One region of the Asticcacaulis excentricus CB 48 genome, then DNA from elsewhere that is predicted to be linked to it. Evidence: predicted binding sites of a transcription regulator. Region 1 holds the regulator's gene; each other region holds the start of a gene.
What was found. The regulator LexA, encoded in region 1, represses DNA repair genes until DNA is damaged. The targets are predictions, from matches to a motif close to ATGTTCNCNANNTGTTCT.

Region 1 (4,213 bases):
GGCTTTGCGCACCGTATTGAGTGCCACGCCTTTGGGAGCCCCCCTTCTGTGTGTGGCGCAGCAGGGCCTGTGTAATCGCAGCCATCGTGGGCTTTGTGACAGATTTGCCCGGCGCCGTGTTGACGGTGGCAGCCCCGGCCAATCTGGCTCTGGCCATGTCCACCGCCGGAGTCTTGTGGACATGTCTGATCCGCGGTCGCGCGCGCTGGATCGGGTTACTGGCGGCTCTGGCCGTCATCTACTGGCCGCGTGAGACGGCACCGGATATCTGGCTGGAGGCCGAAGGCAGCAATGCGGCGATCCGCGTCAAGGGCGCGGCCTACAGTCTGCGGGTCAGTTGCGCCAGTATGGCTATCAACCCTGGCTGAAACATTACGCGCTGAACGACGCCCCTGAAAGGGGGCCGCAGGACTATGTGTGCAAAAGCTATATTTGCCTGCCCACGGCTACTGCGCCTTACCGCCCCGGCTTTTCCTTTGCCGCAAAGCTCCAAAGTCCGAACAGGTCGAGGCCCTGTGCCAATCCGCTGATCTGATCGTCCTGCGATCTCAGGTAACCGAATGGCCCGCCAACTGCGCCGGGGTCAACCGCATTACCGCCTCAGACTCCGAGCGCTTGGGGGCTATGGAACTGACCCGGTCAGGATTGAAAAGCTGGCACATTCAAGCCGCCAAACCTTTGAGAGGTCAGAGGCCATGGGTACATTAGAGCCTCATGCCGAAAAGTGGACACCACTTTTCGGAAAAAACATGAGGCGTTACAAAAAATTAGAGCCATTCGCCGGTTCAACTGAGCCGACGAAGGCTCTAGGCCCGCCGTTCGGTCTTCCGCATCTGTCTTATCCAATCCCGCCTTGCGTGACGGTCTGGATCTGTGCTGACGGGCTCCTTTTATAGCCAAACGCAGAGGCTGAACGATCCTATGGTTTGTCCAAAGTCTAACCCGGTGCGGAAACGCTCGGATATGGCTGAAAACTTGGCTCAGCATAAGAATAGCCGCAATTTCGGCATAGACGGCGGTATCTGCGGCGACCAGAAACACCACATCAGCCGGAAACGCCGGGGCGAAGGACACGACAGTAGTGACGAAGGCCACTGCGAACACCACTTTCGACCACGTCAGCGTGTTCAGCCACATGGCGAGACGGTCGATCAGAAGACCTTTAAGGTAGTGACCTATCCGGGTTTCCGGAAATAAAATGGCAACGCCATAGGCCATGAGTATCGCATAAAGAACGGAAAACCCCATATCATCCTCCACAAGAGCGATATGGGGCGCAACCGTCGCTAAACAAGACGCGCTTTAGTGATACCGGCGCATCAGACCAACCAGCTTGCCCTGAACGGCCACTTCATCGGCATTGTAGATGCGGGTCTTATAGGCCGGATTGGCCGCCTCAAGGGCAATCGACGCGCCCTTCTTGCGCAGGCGCTTCAGGGTCGCCGTATCGCCATCGACCAGAGCCACGACGATTTCGCCTGACTGTGCCGAATCCGACTTCTTGATGATCACATAGTCGCCGTCAAGAATACCGGCATTGATCATCGAATCGCCTTCGATTTCCAGCAGATAGTGCTCACCGGAACCGACGAAGATTTCCGGCACGCGGATACGGTCACGTTCAGCCCCCAGCGCCTCGATCGGCACACCGGCGGCGATCTTGCCCAGCAGCGGCAGTTCGCGGCCTTCGTCATTAGCGGGCTTGGACGCTGGGACCGGGGCGGCGGGGCGGGTGCCTTCGACCACCTGCGGCACAAAGGCCTGACGCCCGCGCGGCGGAGCGGCGGTCGTTGCCTGATCCGGTAGCTTGATCACTTCAAGAGCACGGGCCCGGTGCGCAAGGCGCCGGATAAAGCCGCGTTCCTCAAGGGCCGTGATCAGCCGGTGAATCCCCGACTTCGACGCCAGATCCAGCGCCTCCTTCATCTCATCAAAGGACGGAGACACTCCCGTTTCCTTGATGCGTTCATGAATGAACATCAGAAGTTCGCGTTGTTTGGTCGTCAGCATAGGTCCACCCGCTGCAAAAGTTTGTCCCCGGACATGGCAATATTTAGCGCATGAATGGTGAACAAGTCATGAACTTGTGCGAAGTGTTCTGTATGCGTTCTTTAGTCTTGTCAAGCGGGCGTGAGCAGATTCTTCGCCGCCTGAGTGACATCGCCCTGCCGCATCAGGCTTTCGCCGACCAGCATGGCTGTGGCCCCGGTTTTTTCGAGCCGAGCCACGTCCTGCGGCGTAAAGATACCACTTTCGGCGACCAGAACGTGCTGCGGTCCGACCATGGCCGACAGGTCCTCGGTCGTTTTCAGATCGACATCAAAAGTTCTTAAGTTGCGGTTATTAATACCAATCAGCGGAGAGGCCAGCTTAAGTGCGCGCTCCATTTCCGGTGCGTCGTGCACCTCGACCAAAGCGTCCATGCCATAGGCGTGCGCCGCCGCGATCAGGTCGGCGGCCAGAGCGTCGTCGATCATGGCCATGATCACCAGAATGGCATCGGCCCCAAGGCTGCGCGACTCGGCGACCTGCCACACATCGACAAGGAATTCCTTACGGATGCAGGGTAGGGTGACGGCGTTGCGGGCCGCCACAAAGTGCGATTCGTGCCCCATAAAGCTCGGCGCATCGGTGAGGATCGACAGACAAGACGCTCCGCCGGCCTGATAAGCCGCCGCAAGTGTAGCCGGCTCGAAGTCCTCACGAATCAGTCCTTTGGACGGGCTGGCCTTCTTCACCTCGGCGATCAGCGACAGGCTGTGCGGCTGTTTGTGGGCCACCAGCGCGCGTTGAAAGCCGCGCGGTGCGCTGACCTTTGTGATACGTGCCTCCAGCGCCGACAGTGATGCCGCAGGCTTGCGTTCGGCGACTTCCGTGCGCTTGTAGGTGGCGATCTTTTCCAGAATATCGGACATGTCTTAGGTGTTCGTAAGGGTGACGAGTTGATCGAGCGCGGCCAGAGCCTTGCCGTCATCAAGGCTGGCGGCGGCGTAATCGAGCCCTTCGCGCAGGGTCTCCACCGCGCCGCCGACCAGGAAGGCCGCCGCGGCATTGAGCATGACGATATCGCGATAGGGGCCTTTTTCGCCCTCCAGTAGACGACGCAGGGCGGCGGCATTGTGTTCCGGCGCACCGCCCGTGATGTCGACCAGCGCCGCGCGCGGCAAACCCACGGCTTCGGGCGTAATGGTGAACAGGCGCAGCTTGCCGTCCTTCCATTCCGCCACCTCGGTTTCGCCCGTGGTCGTCAGTTCATCGAGACCGGAACCGTGTACGACCCAGGCGTGAACGGCCTCAAGCTGCCCCAGCGCCTTGCCAATCGGCTCGATGAAGCGCGGGGAGGGCACGCCCACCACCTGACGCCGCGCGCCAGCGGGATTGGTGAGGGGGCCCAACAGATTGAAAATAGTGCGAAAACCGAGCTGCTGCCGGATCGGAGAGACGTGTTTCATCGCCCCGTGATGCGCCACAGCGAACAGGAAGCAGATACCGGCTTCCTCCAGCGCCTTGCGCTGCTGTTCCGGCGTGGCGTCGATATTGACGCCCAGTGCCGCCAGAACATCCGCCGTGCCGGATTTCGAGGTGATGGCGCGGTTGCCGTGCTTGGCGACCTTCAGGCCGCCGCCGGCCGCCACAAAACCAACGGCTGTGGATATGTTGAGCGTATGCAGCCCATCGCCACCAGTGCCGCAGACATCGACCGTGTCATAGGGATGATCAAGCCTCTTGGCCGCTGCGCGCATGGCACGGGCGCAGGCGGCGATTTCGCCGACGGTTTCACCGCGCAGGCGGATAGCGGTTACGGCAGCCGCCACCTGAGCCGGGGTCGGTTCGCCGCGCAGACAAGCGGAAAAGAAGATTTCGGCGTCGGCGTCAGACAGGGTCTGACCGTCCGCCAGCTTGGCCAGCAAGGGTTTGAAGGCGTCAGACATAGAGGTTGTGGCTCTCGATACCGGCCAGACGCAGGAAGTTGGCCAGAATCTGATGGCCGCCTTCGGTGGCAATGGATTCCGGATGGAATTGCACGCCGTGGATGGGGCGCGTGCGGTGCTGGACGCCCATGATTTCGCCGTCATCGGTCCAGGCGGTGACGATCAGGTCATCGGGCAGGGTTTCGCGCTTGATGGCCAGCGAGTGATAGCGCGTCGCCGTGAACGGATTGGGCAGGTCCTTGAACAGGCCGATGTCTTTGTGATGGATCTGGCTGGTCTTA
Region 2 (4,213 bases), on a different replicon from region 1:
CAGCGGCGGGGCCCATGTCGATCACATAGTCGGCGGTGAGGATGGCGTCTTCGTCGTGTTCGACCACCAACACCGAATTGCCCAGATCGCGCAGCCCTTTTAGGCTGTCGAGCAGACGGTCATTGTCGCGCTGATGCAGGCCGATGGAGGGTTCATCCAGCACATAGAGCACGCCGGTCAGGCCGGAACCGATCTGTGACGCCAGACGGATGCGTTGGCTTTCGCCGCCGGACAAGGTGCCGGAATTGCGCGACAGGTTGAGATAGTCGAGCCCCACCGCATTGAGGAAGTTTAGGCGGTCAAGGATTTCTTTCAGGACGCGCCGCGCAATATCCATCTGTTTTTCGCTCAGATGGTTTTGCAGGTCGGCGAACCAGTCGTGCGCCTTCTTGATCGACAGACCGGAGATTTCTGCGATGTCTTTCGCATTGACCTTGACGGCCAAGGCTTCGGGTTTGAGACGCTTTCCGCCGCAGGCCTCGCACGGGGTTTCGGCCTGATAGCGGCTGAGGTCTTCGCGCACCCACGACGAGTCGGTTTCGCGGTAGCGGCGTTCCATGTTGGGGATGACGCCTTCAAACGGCTTGGTCACGTCGTAGCGGCGCGAGCCGTCTTGATAGACGAACTTGATCTTTTCCGAGCCAGATCCCAGCAGTATGACGTCCTGCGCTTCCGGCGTCAAAGCGCGCCATTTGGTGTCCATTTTGAAGTCGTAATGGCCGGACAAGGCCTCAAGCGTCTGCGCGTAAAGGGGCGAGGGGCCCTTCGCCCACGGCGCAATGGCTCCATCCTTGAGGCTCAACGACTCATCGGGCACAATCAACGAGCGGTCGAAAGTCAGTTTGACTCCAAGCCCATCGCAGGTCGGGCAGGCCCCGAATGGATTGTTGAACGAGAACAGGCGCGGTTCGATCTCGGCAATGGTAAAGCCGGAGACCGGGCAGGCGAATTTTTCCGAGAAAATCAGGCGCTTCGGCTCCGTTTCTCCTTCGGCGATATCGGCATATTCGGCAATGGCAAGACCGTCGGCCAGCCGAAGCGCCGTTTCCAGACTGTCAGCCAGACGCTGCATCAGGCCGCTTTTGACCACCACGCGGTCCACCACGACGTCAATATCGTGCTTGTACTTCTTGTCGAGCTTAGGGGCGTCTTCGATGGCGTAATATTGGCCATTGATTTTCAGACGCTGAAAGCCCTGACGCTGAAGATCGGCGATTTCTTTCTTGTACTCGCCTTTGCGCCCGCGCACGAAAGGGGCCAGCAGCAGCAGACGCGTCCCTTCGGGCAAGGCCATGATCTTATCGACCATCTGCGAAATGGTCTGGCTCTCAATGGGCAGGCCAGTGGCGGGGGAATAGGGGACGCCGGTGCGCGCCCAAAGAAGGCGCATATAGTCGTGGATTTCCGTCACCGTGCCGACGGTCGAACGGGGATTTTTGGACGTCGTTTTCTGCTCGATGGAAATAGCCGGCGATAGGCCCTCGATCAAATCCACATCGGGCTTGGACATTAGCTCGAGGAATTGCCGGGCATAGGCCGACAGCGACTCGACGTACCGCCGCTGCCCCTCTGCATAGATCGTGTCGAAGGCAAGTGACGACTTGCCCGATCCCGACAGGCCGGTCAGCACCACGAGTTTGCCGCGCGGGATATCAACATCTACGCCCTTGAGATTATGCTCGCGCGCGCCGCGCACCTTGATGAAGCCCTGCATCAGGTTTGAGCTGCTCATCAGCATATCCTTGTCGTGTCCGCTATCGGCCATTACGCATATCCATCCGGGGAGGCAATTCCACCATATAGGTATAATGGCGGCGTCGAAAAAGTGTCAGCAGAGGTTTGCGGGTTCACTGCCTGATTTGCGGAGGGGGCGCAAGAACGTTTTGCGAACGCTTTTGTAAAAACTGCGACCGTGGCCCGCCTCGTAAAGGTCTGAATGTATCGCTCATCACATCATTCAATGGCGGCACGTGGGGCTAGCGGCGCTGATCGTCGTCGCGGCGCATTTGGTGCTGGCTCTGTTGTTCCTGGTGTCACGGCGCGAGCAAACCAAGGCCTAGGACCCCGTAATTTCCGAGATAGGCTTTGCGCTCCCTGTGCTCAAGCGTAAGGGGCCTGGGCCCGAAAGGCCGGTGTTCCGGAAGCGAAAGACACCTAATCGTCAGGAAACCTCGAAGGCCGTGTCCCTAGAGGTCGCGCTACGGACTACGGTCAGGGGAGAGCCGCCGCCCGAAGCGGCTGATGCGGTGTCGAGTGAGGCCTTGGGAGCTACTTTGCGACACGTACAGGCCTGTCGCCGAGCCTTGGTGGAGGGCAGCATCTTGCCGCCAGACTGTCCGGCGCGCGGCGAGGGGAAAAACCGCCACCTTTCGATCAAACCCGGAGATCAGCCCTATTGGGACGAGCAGATCACCGACAATGCATTCCAGCGTCGCTACAAAGCAAACAGGGCAACACCGAATACTGGCAAAGGGTAAATCGCAGTCGCGAAGACCCGCAAAGACACACTCCGCAGGAGTAATCCGCCGCCTCAATGGCGGCCTGAGCCGAAGGATCTATCAGGAATCATTCCGTTATTTCAATAGGCGTATGTTGGTCAGAGCCCCACCGCTACCGGAAGAGGCGGTAATGGGTTCAAGGTTCCAGGTTGTATTGTTCAGGATCAGCCGGTTCATCACCATCGACAGCTTGTCGCTGCTCATTTTTGATTGCGCATTAAAAGTGACGTTGCGGCTGGGAAGCCAGATCACGCCGTCCATATGGTTGGCTACGGCGTTGTTGAAGATAAAGTCGGTATTGCTCAGACCCGGCTTCTCAAAGAACAGCAGATTTTTGTATGTGCCCGTGTCGGGCGCGGTCAGGTCGGCGGAAATGCCGGAGTTGAACTGGATTTTCGAGGTGTCTTCGAAATAGAAGGTCACGCCCTTGCCCGTCCACGTCCCGCCATTGACGTTCCAGCCGCCGCTGCGGATGACGTACAGGCCGGGAGCAAAGCTGACCGTAGCCGACGAATTGTTGAAGTTGAACCAGCCGCAATAGACACCCGGGGTGAGGCTGACGTTGCTGGTGTTATAGTTGCCATTCGACACCGTGCACGGCGTACTGGCCACGGTCGGGATAAGCGCAGCCCACTGATCGGCAACGGTGGGGCACGATAGGCTCAGGCGATCAACCGTGGTCGAGTTACGAATGACAGTACTGCCTTCGATGCACACCTTCTTGAAGTTCAGGCTGGAGCCCGAATTGAAGATGGCAGCCGGATTGCCTTTGGAGCGCACCTGAATTTCGCAGTTGGGCGCGGTTATTTTGGCGCCGGAATTGACCAACAGCGCTTGACTGCCCGACGGATCAAGCACCTGAATACAGGGGCCCTGGCTGCTGGCCTTGCCGATGGCTGTGGCGGTGACGTTGATCTTTAAGCTGGAAATACCCAGCAGACCCAGCAGGACTGTAGGGCTGTCATATACGGCAGTGCCTGTCAGCGTGGTCTCGTCCGTGACGTATTTGGGGGTTACGCTCATCGAGGCGGGCAGGTTCGATTTGAATATGCGCGTCGCTACGTCACTGCGTTGCACCTGTTCCTGACGAAGCCCGCCGAGCACAGAGGCGTCCATGGCGTCTTGTAATTGCGCTCTCACGGAATAGGCCGCGTGCATATCGACAGCGCCGCCAACAGCTCCCGCAACGGCCACCAAGGACAGGGCAAAGGCTAGCGTTGTGTTGCCGTTTTTATGCGAAACATAGTGACGAAGGCGCGTGACAAGGCGTGCAGACATGGTTCGTTTCCCGACAGTCGCCACCATTGGTAGCGTATCCTTGTGAACACATGCTTAAGCTACAACGAAGAAATGACACCGGTTTCTGAATTTTACGCCTTCAAGCCGTAGTTCAGTGACTGAGGTGCACGATCCCTGATAGAGGCACCCGGGCCGTAGGTCAGGCTGGGTTTGCGCGTTTCGTTCAATGAGTCGGCTATGGCCTTCATCAGGCCTTCGGAGATCGTCTTGGCGGCCTCGACGGCACGGGCATGGCGCTCCGATATGGCCACAAAGGCTTCGGTTGCCTTGCGCAGGCTTTGCTTGTGTGCAGAGCTCACTCCTGTAAGGCGCGACGGATCGGCCTTGAGGCGGGCGCTTTCCTGACGATAAAGAGCCGACAGGCTGCGCGTTTCTTCGACCGACTCGCGGATATCGAGTGGACGGTGCGCCTCGAG
Region 3 (4,213 bases), 410 kb from region 1:
CCGCTGAACATCCTCATCTCGCTCAACAAGGCCCCATGGACAGCACTGGTCAACACACCGGTTCAGATTTCATCCGAATGGGACATGTATGTGGTGCAGGCCGTGGCCGACAAGGACTATGAGGCGGGTACAATTATGCTGAGCCTGCAATTGGGCAAGTCGGCCTATCCCATCGAACTGGGCGCCCCGGTGGTACTACGCAACTACGCACCGACCGCGCAGTAGGCAGCGTACGACCCTTATCCCGTATATTCGGCCAGAAGGCGTTCAAGTCGCGCGCCTTCTGGTCTCAGAAACCACAGGTAGCGGATCGCTTGCACAAGGGTCGAAGCCCCCAGTACGCCCCCGAAGAGCAAAGCCCCCTGCACGGCCTGAGTGGCGGTCATCTTATCTGTGCCGATCAACTGCCACAGAGTCACGCCTGTGACGAGGGGGAATAGCCCCATTAGCCAGAACATCACGACGGCGCTGTGCCGGGCCGCGCGGTTTTCGTCCAGCCTGAGCTGTAGGCTCTGCGCAATAGACGCCGCCGCGTCCGCAAAGCGTCGCCTATGCCGGTCGTGCGCGCGCATCATCAGGATCAGCGCCACCCACGGCGCGACCAGCATCAGCAGGCTCCCCCATTCGCGCGTGACGTCAAGACTGTCATGCCGAAAGGCGTCATACCCAAAGACAAGCGTGATCGTGCCCAGCGCGGCCCCGACACACAGTAAAAAAGCGGTTTGTCCCTTACGGCGACGTTCGATCCCGTTCATCAGGCTTTCCAGTAAAAAGGCCCGCGCCGTGCGGTCTATGTCGTGGTCATGGGCCCGCCACAGGCGCTCCAGGGTTTCAATCTTCATCGGATAACTCCTGAACAAGCGTGGCCAGCCGCGCCCGTGCCCGGTTCAGACGCACACCGATATGGCTTTCACTGAGGCCGTGCAGGGCGGCCATATCGGCATAGGGCGTCTGTTCCAGCCACAACAGCATCAGCGACCGATCTAGCGGCGGAAGGGCGCGCAAGGCATCAAACACCTGATCCAGCCGGGCATCGGACGGTTCAGGGGTGAGCTGTTGCAGGCCCTCGCGCTGCGTTTCAAACACCCGCAACAGACGCAGGCCCTCGCGCCGTTTCCACGTCAGGGCGCGGTTATGCGCCACGCGGTAGATAAAGGTCGCCGGGAGCGACTCTCCGCGAAAGGCCGGCCACGCTTTCCACACGGCGATCAGCAGTTCCTGAAGCAGATCCGCCTGATCCGCCGACGTCGCAAACGCGCGGCTAAGCCGCCGCAGCGCCGGTAGTTGCGGGCTGATCCACTCACTAAAGGTCTGATCGCGCGGCATGGGGTCGTCTTATCGCGCGGCTGCGGCTTCGCGCGCCAGCCGGAGCGCCTCGCGATTGTTCTGCTCAAAGGCCCCGCTGTTCAAGCCGCAACCCACACCGGCGACGAGCAAAACCAGCAGGGCCGCAAGGACCGGCAGACGGTAACGGGCGGGTAAAAACAATCCAAGCACCTGAATCTCCTGTGTTTGTGTTTACGAGAGGTTAGACGCCCGTGACCGCATAAAACTTACACGCCCACAAAATAAATCGGTACAGCCGATAACGGGAAGGTCACTTGCCAGCGCTAAGTCTGTGGGTCTAAATACGCGCCGACTTCGCAAGGTGAGCCTATGAAACCCTTTAATGCCGATGCGCTCGAAGATCTGGTCCATGCGCGGGCGCGTCTGGCCATACTCGCCTATCTGTCCACGGCGGGGCAGGCGGACTTCACCGATCTGCGCGATCAGGTGGGCATCACCGATGGCAATCTGTCGCTGCACCTCAAAAAGCTGAACGAAGCGGGCTATGTGGCGATTCGCAAAAAGATTGTCTCCAACCGCTCCAATACGCGCATCGGCCTGACCGATGAGGGGCGCGAGGCCTTTTATAATTATCTCGATCAGCTCAAGCGCATGCTGGATGCCGTTCCGGAAAAGCCTGAACTTTAGTCCCTTACTCGATGGTTCAATTTTTATTGAGAACATATTGCGAACAAGGAACAAATGGGGTACAGCTTTCTCAACACATTTTCGCGGACGGGGGATGGACCTTCGCCTTGGGAATCGTGGCATAGGGAAGGTCTGGAATCATGTCGCAAGCGGTATTGAAACTCGTGGGAAAAGACGAAGCTGAAAAACAACGCGCGCTGGAATCGGCGCTGGCCCAGATTGACCGTGCCTTCGGTAAGGGCTCGGTGATGAAGCTGGGCAATGCCGGCAAGGTGGTGGAGGTGGAATCCATTTCCACCGGCTCGCTTGGCCTCGACATGGCGCTCGGTATCGGCGGCCTGCCCAAGGGGCGGGTCATCGAAATCTACGGCCCGGAATCGTCGGGTAAGACGACGCTGGCCCTGCATACGGTGGCCGAGATTCAAAAGGCGGGAGGCACGGCGGCCTTTGTCGATGCCGAACACGCGCTCGATCCGGTTTATGCCCACAAGCTGGGCGTCAATCTCGATGATCTTCTGGTGTCGCAGCCCGATAACGGCGAACAGGCGCTGGAAATCACCGATACGCTGGTGCGCTCTGGCGCTGTCGATATCGTCGTGGTCGATTCGGTCGCGGCCCTGACACCCAAGGCGGAAATCGAAGGCGATATGGGCGACAGTCTGCCCGGTCTTCAGGCACGCCTGATGTCGCAGGCCCTGCGCAAGCTGACGGCCTCGATCTCCAAATCAAAGTGTATCGTTATCTTCATCAACCAGATCCGCATGAAGATCGGCGTGATGTACGGCTCGCCCGAAACGACGACCGGCGGTAACGCGCTGAAATTCTATGCTTCGGTGCGTCTCGACATTCGCAGCATCGGTAAGATCAAGGTGCGCGACGAAATCGTTGGTAACAATGTCCGCGTCAAGGTGGTGAAGAACAAAGTCGCTCCGCCGTTCCGTGAAGTCGAATTTGACATCCTCTACGGTGAAGGCATCTCCAAGCTTGGTGAAGTCCTCGATCTGGGTGTCAAAGGCGGCGTGGTTGAAAAGGCCGGCTCGTGGTTCTCGTTCAACTCGATCCGCATTGGTCAGGGGCGCGAGAATGCCCGCGACTTCCTGAAGTCCAATCCGGAGATTGCGGCCGAAATCGAAGCTCTGGTACGCAAGAAGTCCGACGCCATTTCCGAAGAACTGTTAGGTACGCCGGAACCGGACGAAGACGGCGAATAAAATCTAAAACCCGCATTGGGTGCGGGTTTTCAGACCGCATGCATTCCACACGTAAACACCTCGATCTTGTGATCGGGGTGTTTCTTTTTGTCCTGACCCGTCAGAAAAATACCTGCGTTGGCGCAAAGGTCTTTGCGCAAATACCCAAGCCCTCTATATACGGCTGAAATTTGTCCTGTGGTGCGGTGTTAAACCGTCGGAGTCCCATGCCTTCCTTAAATCAGATCCGTCAGACCTTCCTGGATTACTTCGCCAAGAACGACCATGAGATCGTGTCGTCTTCGTCGCTGGTGCCGCACAACGACCCGACCCTGATGTTCACCAATGCAGGCATGGTGCAGTTCAAGAACGTCTTTACGGGGGCCGAAACCCGTCCGTACAAACGCGCTACCACCTCGCAAAAGGTCGTGCGCGCGGGTGGCAAGCACAACGATCTGGACAATGTCGGCTATACGGCGCGTCACCACACTTTCTTTGAAATGCTCGGGAACTTCTCCTTCGGCGACTATTTCAAGGAGCAGGCGATCAGCCATGCCTGGAACCTGATTACCAAGGAATATGGCCTGCCTAAAGACCGCCTCCTGGCCACCGTCTATATCGACGACGATGAAGCCTTCAATCTGTGGAAGAAAATCGCCGGTTTCTCCGACGACCGCATCATCCGCATCGCCGGATCTGATAATTTCTGGTCGATGGGCGACACTGGCCCCTGTGGTCCGTGCACGGAAATCTTCTACGATCACGGCGAGCACATCTGGGGCGGCCCTCCGGGCTCTCCGGAAGAGGACGGCGACCGCTTCGTCGAAATCTGGAACCTCGTCTTCATGCAGTTCGATCAGCAAACGGACGGCACGCGGCTTAACCTGCCCAAGCCTTCGATCGACACCGGCATGGGGCTTGAGCGCGTCGCGGCGGTGCTGCAAGGCGTGCACAACAACTACGATGTGGACCTGTTCAAGGCCCTGATCCGCGCCAGTGTCGAGGAAACGGGCGTTAAGGCGGAGGGTGAAGCCCTCCCGTCGCACCGC

Region 2: uvrA (excinuclease ABC subunit UvrA) is a predicted target of LexA. The motif match lies at 1,876-1,893, and genes of this name have one in related genera.
Region 3: recA (recombinase RecA) is a predicted target of LexA. The motif match lies at 2,004-2,021, and genes of this name have one in related genera.

The regions. Positions count from the first base shown of each region.
Region 1 covers NC_014817.1:541,457-545,669, forward strand. The annotation lists gene ASTEX_RS14200 (ComEC/Rec2 family competence protein) at 1-253, shown strand, start outside; gene ASTEX_RS19445 (hypothetical protein) at 640-1,248, opposite strand; gene lexA (transcriptional repressor LexA) at 1,303-2,010, opposite strand; gene trpC (indole-3-glycerol phosphate synthase TrpC) at 2,121-2,915, opposite strand; gene trpD (anthranilate phosphoribosyltransferase) at 2,919-3,932, opposite strand; gene ASTEX_RS14225 (anthranilate synthase component II) at 3,925-4,213, opposite strand, start outside.
Region 2 covers NC_014816.1:1,316,901-1,321,113, forward strand. The annotation lists gene uvrA (excinuclease ABC subunit UvrA) at 1-1,714, opposite strand, end outside; gene ASTEX_RS06195 (pilus assembly protein TadG-related protein) at 2,574-3,776, opposite strand; gene ASTEX_RS06200 (hypothetical protein) at 3,869-4,213, opposite strand, start outside.
Region 3 covers NC_014817.1:135,272-139,484, forward strand. The annotation lists gene ASTEX_RS19690 (glycoside hydrolase family 5 protein) at 1-225, shown strand, start outside; gene ASTEX_RS19410 (hypothetical protein) at 240-842, opposite strand; gene ASTEX_RS12345 (RNA polymerase sigma factor) at 832-1,326, opposite strand; gene ASTEX_RS20535 (hypothetical protein) at 1,336-1,497, opposite strand; gene ASTEX_RS12350 (winged helix-turn-helix domain-containing protein) at 1,657-1,974, shown strand; gene recA (recombinase RecA) at 2,112-3,185, shown strand; gene alaS (alanine--tRNA ligase) at 3,392-4,213, shown strand, end outside.